One region of the Pseudomonas sp. LBUM1673 genome, then DNA from elsewhere that is predicted to be linked to it. Evidence: riboswitches for the same ligand, from Rfam matches in the RefSeq annotation. Region 1 holds a riboswitch; the other holds the start of a gene.
The links. Region 1 has a riboswitch for fluoride ahead of crcB (fluoride efflux transporter CrcB). Riboswitches for the same ligand answer to the same signal wherever they lie in the genome.
Positions count from the first base shown of each region.

Region 1 (4,787 bases):
CCGCGCCAGGTACGCCACAGCATCCACAGCGCAATTACGATGATCAGGGCGGAGGATGCAAGCTGGAAGTATGGCTCAGTGGTTTGAGCGTCCAGGCCTTTGCCCAGATACATGCCGCCGATGGCGACCAGCCACACTACGGCGGTGTGCGAAAGCGTTGCAGCCAGCCCCAGCAATACGGCCTGTTTTACAGAGCCACGGATGGCCACGATAAATGCCGCCATCATGGTTTTTGAATGGCCCGGTTCAAGCCCATGCAACGCACCGAGCAGAATGGCGCTCGGGAAGTACAGCCAGGCGTGCGAACTACCCTGTTGCAAGAGTTCAGCGAAGTTGGGCATATCAGACCTAGAGGTACTTGGTGATTTGTTTGAAAGCTTCCAGCGGTGCACGCTCGCCATTGCCCAGCGCCGAAACGGTGTCCTCAAGGCAGTGATCAATGTGATCTTGGATGAGCGTTCGTTTTGCCTGACATACGGCTTTCTCAACTGCATGCAACTGCTGAGCAATGTCCACGCATTCACGACCCTCTTCGATCATGGTGATGATCCCGCGTAAATGGCCGTCCGCTCGTTTGAGACGCTTGATGATTGCCTCATGACTTTGGTGGGTATGGGGATGACTGTGTTCGTGCTCACTCATGACTTGAGCCTCAGGCCTCAATGAATTACGCCTGCATCCTATCCCCCCCAGGGGGATATGGTCAAACACATCGCGCGCCCAACGCACGAGTTAGAAGCCCGGAATCCGGGGCGACTCAGACAATAGTGACTTGCCCCCCTTGAATTCCCGAGAAGAAGACTATTTTTGGATATGAGCAGCCACTGATTTGCGAATCTCTTCCCGCGCTTCATCTGCGCTCCCCCAGCGGCCCATCTTCACCCACTTGCCCGGCTCCAACGCCTTGTAGTTTTCGAAGAAGTGTTGGATCTGTGCGAGGAGTAATGCAGGGAGGTCTGAGCACTCCTTTACGTTGCTATACATAGAGCTGAGTTTGTCATGAGGAACGGCTATCACCTTGGCATCCGCTCCGGCTTCGTCAGTCATGTACATCACACCAACCGGGCGACTGCGGATGACAACGCCAGGTGATATGGGATAAGGGCAAACCACCAGTACATCGAGCGGATCACCATCGTCGCTCAGCGTGTTCGGAATAAATCCGTAGTTGGCCGGATAGAACATCGGTGTACTAAGAAAGCGGTCAACAAAGATCTGCCCACTTGGTTTGTCCACTTCGTACTTGATCGGAGCGTGGTTTGCCGGGATTTCGATAACGGTGAAAAAGTCATCGGGGATCGCACTACCAGCAGGGATGTCCGCATAGCTCATAGTCTTGTCTCCAGAAGGTCAGGAAGGGTTCGGGTGATTGGCCTTTTTGCCGACGGTGCCCATCTCGATGGGAGTTTTTATGTAGAACACAGAGATTTCTTCAGCTTCCAATCGCTTGAATAACCTTTCGGATTCCTCCTCGGTGATAGCCATTCGAATCTCCGTCGGCTGATCTGCCAGCTCAAAAAAGTGCGAGGAATGCAGCCGACCGGTGTGACCAAAACCCTCGATACCTGTGGAGAGGGTCGCGCCACGCAGGCCCATTTCTTTGGCTAAATCAACGATCCAGTCGCCGAGCATCTTTCCTTGATAGCGACGGTTCTGTTGGGTAAAGAAAATCACCAGAAAACCTTTCATCTTCATCTCCTCAGCGCGTGCCAATCATTTGATAGGACAGAAGCCCGAAAGCCGTCATCGCCAACGAGCCCACTACGTGCAATGAAATCGAGCCGAGTGCCCACAGCAATCTGCCTTCCTGAATCAGGGCGACTGTTTCGGCTGAAAAAGTGGAAAAAGTGGTAAGTCCCCCACAGAAACCCGTGATGATCAGCAGCCGCCATTCAGGGCTTAGGGAGGGGGATGCGGCCAAAAACGCTATGGCGAGGCCAATGATGTAGCCCCCGACCATGTTGGCGACCACAGTACCTGGGGGAATCGTAGGAAACAGGGCGTTGAGCTTCATGCCCAAGATCCAGCGCAACCAGGCACCAAGGGATGCGCCGATGGCGATAACTAGAAGTGATTTCAGCATGGTTGCAAGTCTCCTCTGGGCTCGTAGAGCCGAGGAGGTGCTGATAACCGCAGATTACGAGAGGGAGCTGATATAAGATTTTGAGTCACGATCCTGTCCTAAATTGGAGGACAGGGAGACACACCTACGCACCCTGTCCAGGGTTCACGTAGACATCATCAGCACGAAGGCGGTTAAAGGAGGAATGCCATCTCCTAGTCTGATCCTAAAGCATATTTGCCGAAGACATCAACAACCTTATTTACCCGGCGGTATCGCTCTGCGAAACAGCCGATTCCTAGCGAAATTCTAGCGCTGGTATAAAATGGGATCTTACCCCTCATGACCTTTTATAACCCGCCCACCCCTTGGCGGGTTTTTTTATCTCATCGCCACCGCTTCTCAGGCCCGACTTAACTTCGTAGGTTGTACATCATGAGGAAACCTTACACAGATGCTTCCGCAAATGCGGTGCTCAACTCATCAACCATCGAGTTTCGCGGAAAGGCGAATGCCGGTGGCAAAGTGGTGTGTCCACCCAATCTGAGCGCCCCTCACCAAGTAATCTGTTTTAGGAATTCGGCTCCCTCGCTCATATTTGTACTGAGCGTCGGCATTCGCGCCTCCAATCGCTCCGAAATGCTGCTGAGTCATCTTCACCTTGAGTCGCTCTTCTTGGACAACTCCAGCCAATGAATGCTGCGTTGCCATTTCGCCGATTCCTGAGAGTAAATGGCAGCCTTGATGTCGGAAGTACAGCCCTCCTAGCAAACCATGCTTTAGGCGTGAATGGCCCCAAAGCGAAAATGGCGTTAGCATTCCATTCACTCGGCTTAAACAGCCTGTTTTCAGATCAGGGTCGCATCGTGGAAAAGCTAAAACGCCTCCAAAGTGGAATCGAAGGGCTCGACGCTCTGCTCAAGGGCGGGCTGGTAGCAGGCGCTTCATACATAATCCAAGGGCGTCCTGGGTCTGGAAAAACGATCCTGGCCAACCAGCTTGGGTTCCATCATGCGAATAATGGAGGCAGGGTTTTAGTCGCAACGCTGTTGGCCGAGTCGCATGATCGTCTTTTTCAATTTCTTTCGACTCTGAGTTTTTACGACGCTTCCAAGGTCGGGGCTGAAATCCAGTTTGTCAGCGCGTTTGATACCTTGGAAAACGAAGGCCTGGACGAGGTAGTGAAACTGCTTAGGCGCGAGATAAGCCGCCAAAAAGCCACAGTGATGGTGGTAGACGGCTTGCTCAATGCGCGCTCAAAAGCTGATTCGCAAATCGACACCAAGAAATTCATTTCCGAGTTGCAAGGGCACGCCGCTTTCGCTGGTTGCACGGTGCTGTTTCTCACCAGTTCCCGTCTCGACGACGGGAGCCCTGAGCACACCATGGTTGATGGCGTGATTGAGATGGGCGAGGAGCTATACGGCACTCGCTCGGTGCGTCGAATTCAGCTTCGTAAGACTCGCGGCAGCTCGGCAATGACCGGTCTTCACGAGTGTGAAATTACCGAAAATGGCTTGGTGGTTTACCCGCGACTCGAAAGTCTCTACAGCCACCCGTCCTCTCCCGACAGCGCCGACATGACGCGTATCGCCAGTGGCATTGAATCACTAGACGACATACTAGGCGGAGGCCTGCACAGTTCCAGTGTGTCTCTGGTAATAGGCCCATCCGGGATCGGTAAAACAACACTTGGCCTCAAATTTCTAGCTGAGTCGACTGTGGAAGCTCCGGGCCTACATTTTGGTTTCTACGAAAGCCCACAACGGTTGCGACTCAAAGGCCAATCACTGGGTATGGATATCAAGGGTATGGAAGACAGCGGTGCCTTGAGCATTGCCTGGCAACCTACTACTGAGGGATTGCTGGACGGGTTGGGCGCACGACTACTGAGTCTTGTTGAAGAAAAGGGCATCAAGCGTTTGTTCATCGATAGCTTGAGCGGCATGACGCGAGTCACGACAAATCCCGCGCGGATTACTGACTTCTTCAGTGCTCTGATGAACGAACTGCGATCCAGGGGCGTTACGGTTTTTGCCTCTTGGGAAATGCGCGATCTTTTTGGCTCCGAGGTCAGCGCACCAAACTCTGACCTGTCGAGCATCGTCGACAACCTGATGCTGATGCGATTCTGTGAGAATCACTCTGAACTAAGCAGAACGCTTTCCATTCTTAAAGTACGAGACAGCTCTTACGACCCTTCGCGATTTGAGGTCGTGATCCGTGATCAAGATGTTTTCCTGAGAAAGGCTTCAAGACATGAACCATCAGTCCCCACTGAGTCATCGCCCGGTTCAATTTCTTAAGCTTTTGAGTGGGTTGAATTAACATGACCACCATCTTGGTCGTCGACGACGAGTATTTGATCGCTGACATCCTCAGCTTCGCGCTTGAGGATGAAGGGTTCATGGTGGTAACGGCCAGCAACGGTCGAAAAGGGCTTGAGGTACTCGATAGAGAACGTCCTGCGTTGATCATTACCGATTTCATGATGCCGGTCATGGACGGTCTAGAATTCGCCACAGCCGTCCGAGCCCTTCCTTCCGCTGGTCATTTGCCGATCATCTTGATGAGCGGTGCTCAGGCGCATATCGGTATGCAGAGATCGGATTTGTTTGATGCTGTATTGGCAAAGCCATTCAGCATCGATTTGATCATCGCAGAAGTTAGAAAGCTCTTGGGGTCAGAGTAGTACGCAACCGCTCAAGGCAATGAGAGTCCGCCA
Region 1 is NZ_CP166780.1:1,817,559-1,822,345, reverse strand. It holds gene ACA044_RS08265 (nickel/cobalt efflux transporter) at 1-341, opposite strand, end outside; gene ACA044_RS08260 (metal-sensing transcriptional repressor) at 349-642, opposite strand; gene ppa (inorganic diphosphatase) at 802-1,332, opposite strand; gene ACA044_RS08250 (DUF190 domain-containing protein) at 1,351-1,689, opposite strand; gene crcB (fluoride efflux transporter CrcB) at 1,700-2,083, opposite strand; fluoride riboswitch at 2,226-2,287, opposite strand; gene ACA044_RS08240 (ATPase domain-containing protein) at 2,926-4,368, shown strand; gene ACA044_RS08235 (response regulator) at 4,392-4,754, shown strand.

Region 2 (4,787 bases), 1.3 Mb from region 1:
GGTGGCGAGTGGAAGGACGAGTACAGGGACGGGCCATGCAAGGTAAAGATTGAATCCAAAGACGATGAATACAAGGAAGAGATCAAATGCCCAAATGGCCGTGGCGCCAGTTGGCGTCGCGGCGAGTGGAAAGACGAATTCTGGGAGCGCGGTTGCAAGGTCAAGATCGAAGCCAAGCGAGATGAGTACAAGAAAGAGGTCAAGTGCGATGGCGATGATTGATCGGTTGCTCCGCAGCGCGTGAAACGGCGTAGTCAGCGCGATTACTTTTCTCCTCTTAATCGTGCGCCCTGCTCGCGAACCTACAATCGAGTTCTGTGGTGGAGAACCCATTGCGTACCGGTTCCAGATCACCCCCGAGGAACGTGCATTGGTGGACTTGTTTGGCGTTGACTTCTTGGCCTATCAAGCAACGGTTCGCCGCTGGCTATAGAACCTTCTTGCTCATCATTAAAACGGTCATCTAAACCGCATAGTCATCAGGCTAGCTTGCGGCAAAAGCAGTAAACGAACTTCTGCTCATTGCCACCAGGCGTGTGGTGCGACTCTTTTTCATGTCCAAGCAGTACAAACGTCTCACCAAACTCCGCGTGAAGCTCCTTTGCGTCGTAACGCATAACCGGTAACCCGCTGCATTTGCTGGGCCCGTCCTCCGCGAAGGTTGCCACTATAACCAGACCTCCAGGCTTGACTGCCCTTAGTACCGCCCGGACGTAAGCGCAGCGCTCTTGTTCGCTGGTTAGAAAATGGAATACTGCCCTGTCGTGCCACAGGTCGTAGGTGTTCAAACCTAACTCGGCGTCGAGGATATTAGCGTCTAACCACTGCACATCAGCTGCGCGAGCGCCGAGCCTGGCCTTTGCCGTAGCCAGCGCGGCACCAGAAAGATCGAGAACCGTCACATTTTCATAGCCGCTAGCTAAAAGATCATCAACCAGCGTTGATGCGCCACCGCCAACATCAATGATCGACGCCGTAAGCGGTAGGCCCGCCTCTTGAATCAACTTCAGCGAGAGCACGGCATGCTCTTGAAACCAACTCACCTCATCGGCGGCCTTGGTTGTGTAGACATTTTCCCAGTGATCCTTGGATTGCACGGTCATCTCTCCGAGTTGTCTTTACAAACCGCGCCGGGCTGAGCGCCTATCCACCTTGCTCGTGGTCGGAGAGTGGTTTGCAGGGATCTCGATAACGGTGAAAAAGTCATCGGGGGTCGAGTTACCAGCTGGCATATCCGCATAGCTCAATTTCGCACCTCCAAGGGTATAGGAACGTTTCAGGCTAGCAGGCCTTTTTTCCGACAGTGCCCATCTCGATTGGAGTTTTTATGTAAAACACAGAAATATCCTCAACCTCCAACCTCTTGAACAACCTTTCGGATTCATCCTCGGTGATAGCCATGCGAATCTCCGTCGGCTGATCCGCCAGCTCAAAAAAATGCGAAGAGTGCAACCGCCCGGTGTGCCCAAATCCCTCAATGCCCGTAGACAGGGTCGCACCACGCAGCCCCATTTCTTTAGCCACATCAACGATCCACTCGCCGAGCATCTTTCCCTGATAACGACGGTTCTGTTGAGTAAAGAAAATTACCAAAAAACCTTTCATGTTCATCTCCTCAGCGCGTGCCAATCATTTGATAGGACAGAAGCCCGGCGGCGGTCATCGCCAACGAGCCCACGACGTGCAATGAAACCGAGCCGAGTGCCCACAACAATCTGCCCTCCTGAATCAGGGCAACTGTCTCGGCGGAAAACGTGGAAAAGGTGGTCAGTCCGCCACAGAAACCCGTGATGATCAGCAGGCGCCATTCAGGGCTTAGGGAGGGGGATCCGGCCAAAAACGCGATGGCTAGGCCAATGATGTAGCCACCGACCATGTTCGCGACCACAGTGCCTGGCGGAATCGTGGGAAACAGGGCGTTAAGCTTCATGCCCAAGAGCCAGCGCAACCAGGCACCCAGTGATGCGCCTACAGCAATGACTAGAAGTGATTTCAGCATGGTTGCATGTCTCCTCTGGGCTGATGTAGCCGAGGAGGTGCGGATAACCGCGCACTACGAGAGGGAGCTGATATGAGGTTTTGAGTCACGATCCTGTCCTAAATTGGAGGACAGGGAGACACACCTACGCACCCTGTCCAGGGTTCACGTAGGCATCATCAGCACAAAGGCGGTTAAAGGAGGAATGCCATCTCCTATATTCATCCTATAGCAGCAACTGTAAGACTTTCAAGGTACAACGAGTTCGTATGAACTGGTTTACTGAGTTTTGATACCTCAATCGAGCGCTATGATGGCGCCCAGATTCGAGGTGTATCTCTACCGAGCCCTAGTCTACGCGGCGCAAATCGCGAGAGAAAACCACAACATGAAGGTTCACGACTTTTTACCACCCTCGGCTTTCGTAGACGCAGATCCGTTTGCAGTCTTCTTTTCCTCATCGTCATAAACGTCTAATTAAATGCGGAACGCATGTGCATGAACATAAACAGCAAGGGTGACCGTCGACCTTTTTTTATATTCCTTATCTTTTTGCGCCTGGGGCTGACCTCATTTGGCGGCCCCATTGCACACTTGGGGTATTTCCGCGATGAGTTCGTCACGCGCCGGCAATGGCTCACTGAGCGTAGCTATGCTGACTTGGTTGCGCTTTGCCAGTTCTTGCCGGGCCCCGCGAGTAGCCAGGTTGGTATGGCGCTGGGACTCTCTCGTTCGGGCTACTCTGGTGCGCTAGCTGCCTGGGCGGGTTTCACGTTGCCCTCGGCAATCCTCCTCATCCTGTTTGCGTTAGGTATTTCCAACTACAGCGATATCATCGCGCCTGGCGTACTGCACGGCCTCAAAGTCGTGGCCGTTGCTGTGGTTGCTCAAGCCGTATGGGGAATGGCACGGAGTCTATGCCCAGATGCGTTGCGTATCACGATCATGGCGATTACGACGTGTGTGGTGCTGTTGGTTCCGTCTGCATGGGGGCAGATCGGCTCAATAGCTGTAGCTGCTTTTGCCGGCTTGCTTTTATTCAAACCAGCTCGCGCCGCCGAACATGACCCACTGCCCATAAAGGTCGGTTACCGAGCAGGTTTGTTCTGGTTATCACTGTTCTTCGCTTTGCTGGTCGGCTTACCGATAATGAGCCAGATGCTACTCAATCAGACGCTCTCCATGGTAGATGCATTTTATCGCTCCGGGTCTCTGGTATTTGGTGGTGGTCATGTGGTGTTGCCATTGTTGCAGGCAGAAGTAGTGCCTTCAGGCTGGGTCAGCAATGAAACCTTTCTTGCCGGGTATGGTGCAACACAGGCTGTTCCTGGGCCGCTTTTGACGTTCTCTGCATTTCTTGGTGCTTCGATGAGTGCCGAGCCCTCTGGCTGGGTCGGCGGGTTGATTTGTTTGCTAGCCATTTTTCTGCCGTCGTTTCTGTTGATCGTTGGTACCTTACCGTTTTGGGAGCAGCTGCGGCGCAGCGTACACATCCAAGCGGCGTTGCTTGGGATCAATGCGGCGGTGGTTGGTTTGCTTCTGGCAGCGCTTTATCAGCCTGTATGGACGAGCGCAATCCTTAAGCCACAGGACTTCGGTTTGGCATTGGTGTGCCTAATCGCTCTGATGTTTTGGAAGCAACCGCCATGGTTAGTGGTGATCGGTGGTGGTGCAGCCGGATGGTTGCTGAGTGTCGTGCTTTGACAGTCTTTGAAATTCCGTAGGGCTTTCTCGTCTACTTGGAATGCCCTTCCATAGCATCCTTACCATGGTCGGAGAGTTGGGCGTCAAACCACTTGTGCAAGGCCGTCACCAAGCTGGCATCCGACGTTTTGTAGATCAGCTCTGCGCCGCCCTCAACATCTTGGTAAACGATGGAGATTTGTCCTGGTCTAGCGGTTTTCAGATCGGCGAGACCAGGCATGTCGTCGCCATGGATGCGGGAAGGGCTTGAGAAGTCGCCATTCAGAAACTGCTTGCGGATCTCTAGCAGGTGTTCGCGAACTAACTTCACTTGGTCGGCGTCGGTGGACTTCTTGGCCACAACTCGCTGCATCCCGCCTTCGGCGTTTTTCGTAAAGATGTGGGTCGTTGCTGCTAGGCTAAATGGCATTACCTCTTCGCCACGTTGGGATACTTCTGCTTCGCGCTGCGCGTCGGCTATCGTCGTCATATGAGCGGCATGGTTCATTTTAGAGTGATCCATAGTTTGGGCAAAAGCGCTTCCGGCGAAAGCAACGATGACGCCCAAAGTAATAGCGATTTTGCGCATGATTTTTCTCCGAATTGACGTTACATCGATCCTATGATGTGACGATCTTCCATGGGTATGATCCTAATCATATGAAAAAAGTAAATGACGCATTGGACTGGCCGGCTTTGATCGCCGCCCAACCATCAGCGGCTCTCATCCCCGAGACACTGCGTGTGTCGGCCAAGCGGGTGGATACCGATACTCGCGAGACGCTCTTTCTGATTGGAGACCCGATTCGTCATGTTTATCTTGTGATCTCTGGCGAAGCGCGCCTGGTTCGGCTAGGCCGCAATGGCCTCGAAGTGGTCTTGCAACGCTCATGCGGAGGCTTCATTGCGGAGGCCAGTCTCGACAGCCGCGCTTATCACTGTGACGGTATAGCTACCGAGTCCACCACTTTGCTGCTGTTTCCGGTCGTAGCGTTTCGCGCGGCCTTGGAAGATGTGCCTGCATTTCGCAAAGCCTGGCAGTCAGAACTAACCAAGGAAATCCAAAAACTACGCGCTCAATGCGAAAGGCTGTGCCTGCATAGCGCGACTGACCGTATCACCCATT
Region 2 is NZ_CP166780.1:3,158,080-3,162,866, reverse strand. It holds gene ACA044_RS14570 (hypothetical protein) at 1-222, shown strand, start outside; gene ACA044_RS14565 (class I SAM-dependent methyltransferase) at 480-1,097, opposite strand; partial or broken gene ACA044_RS14560 (inorganic diphosphatase) at 1,131-1,247, opposite strand; gene ACA044_RS14555 (DUF190 domain-containing protein) at 1,282-1,605, opposite strand; gene crcB (fluoride efflux transporter CrcB) at 1,616-1,999, opposite strand; fluoride riboswitch at 2,142-2,203, opposite strand; gene chrA (chromate efflux transporter) at 2,477-3,682, shown strand; gene ACA044_RS14540 (aspartate carbamoyltransferase) at 3,714-4,250, opposite strand; gene ACA044_RS14535 (Crp/Fnr family transcriptional regulator) at 4,322-4,787, shown strand, end outside.
Region 2: it holds a riboswitch for fluoride, as region 1 does, so the genes downstream of both, crcB (fluoride efflux transporter CrcB) here and crcB (fluoride efflux transporter CrcB) in region 1, are expected to answer to the same signal.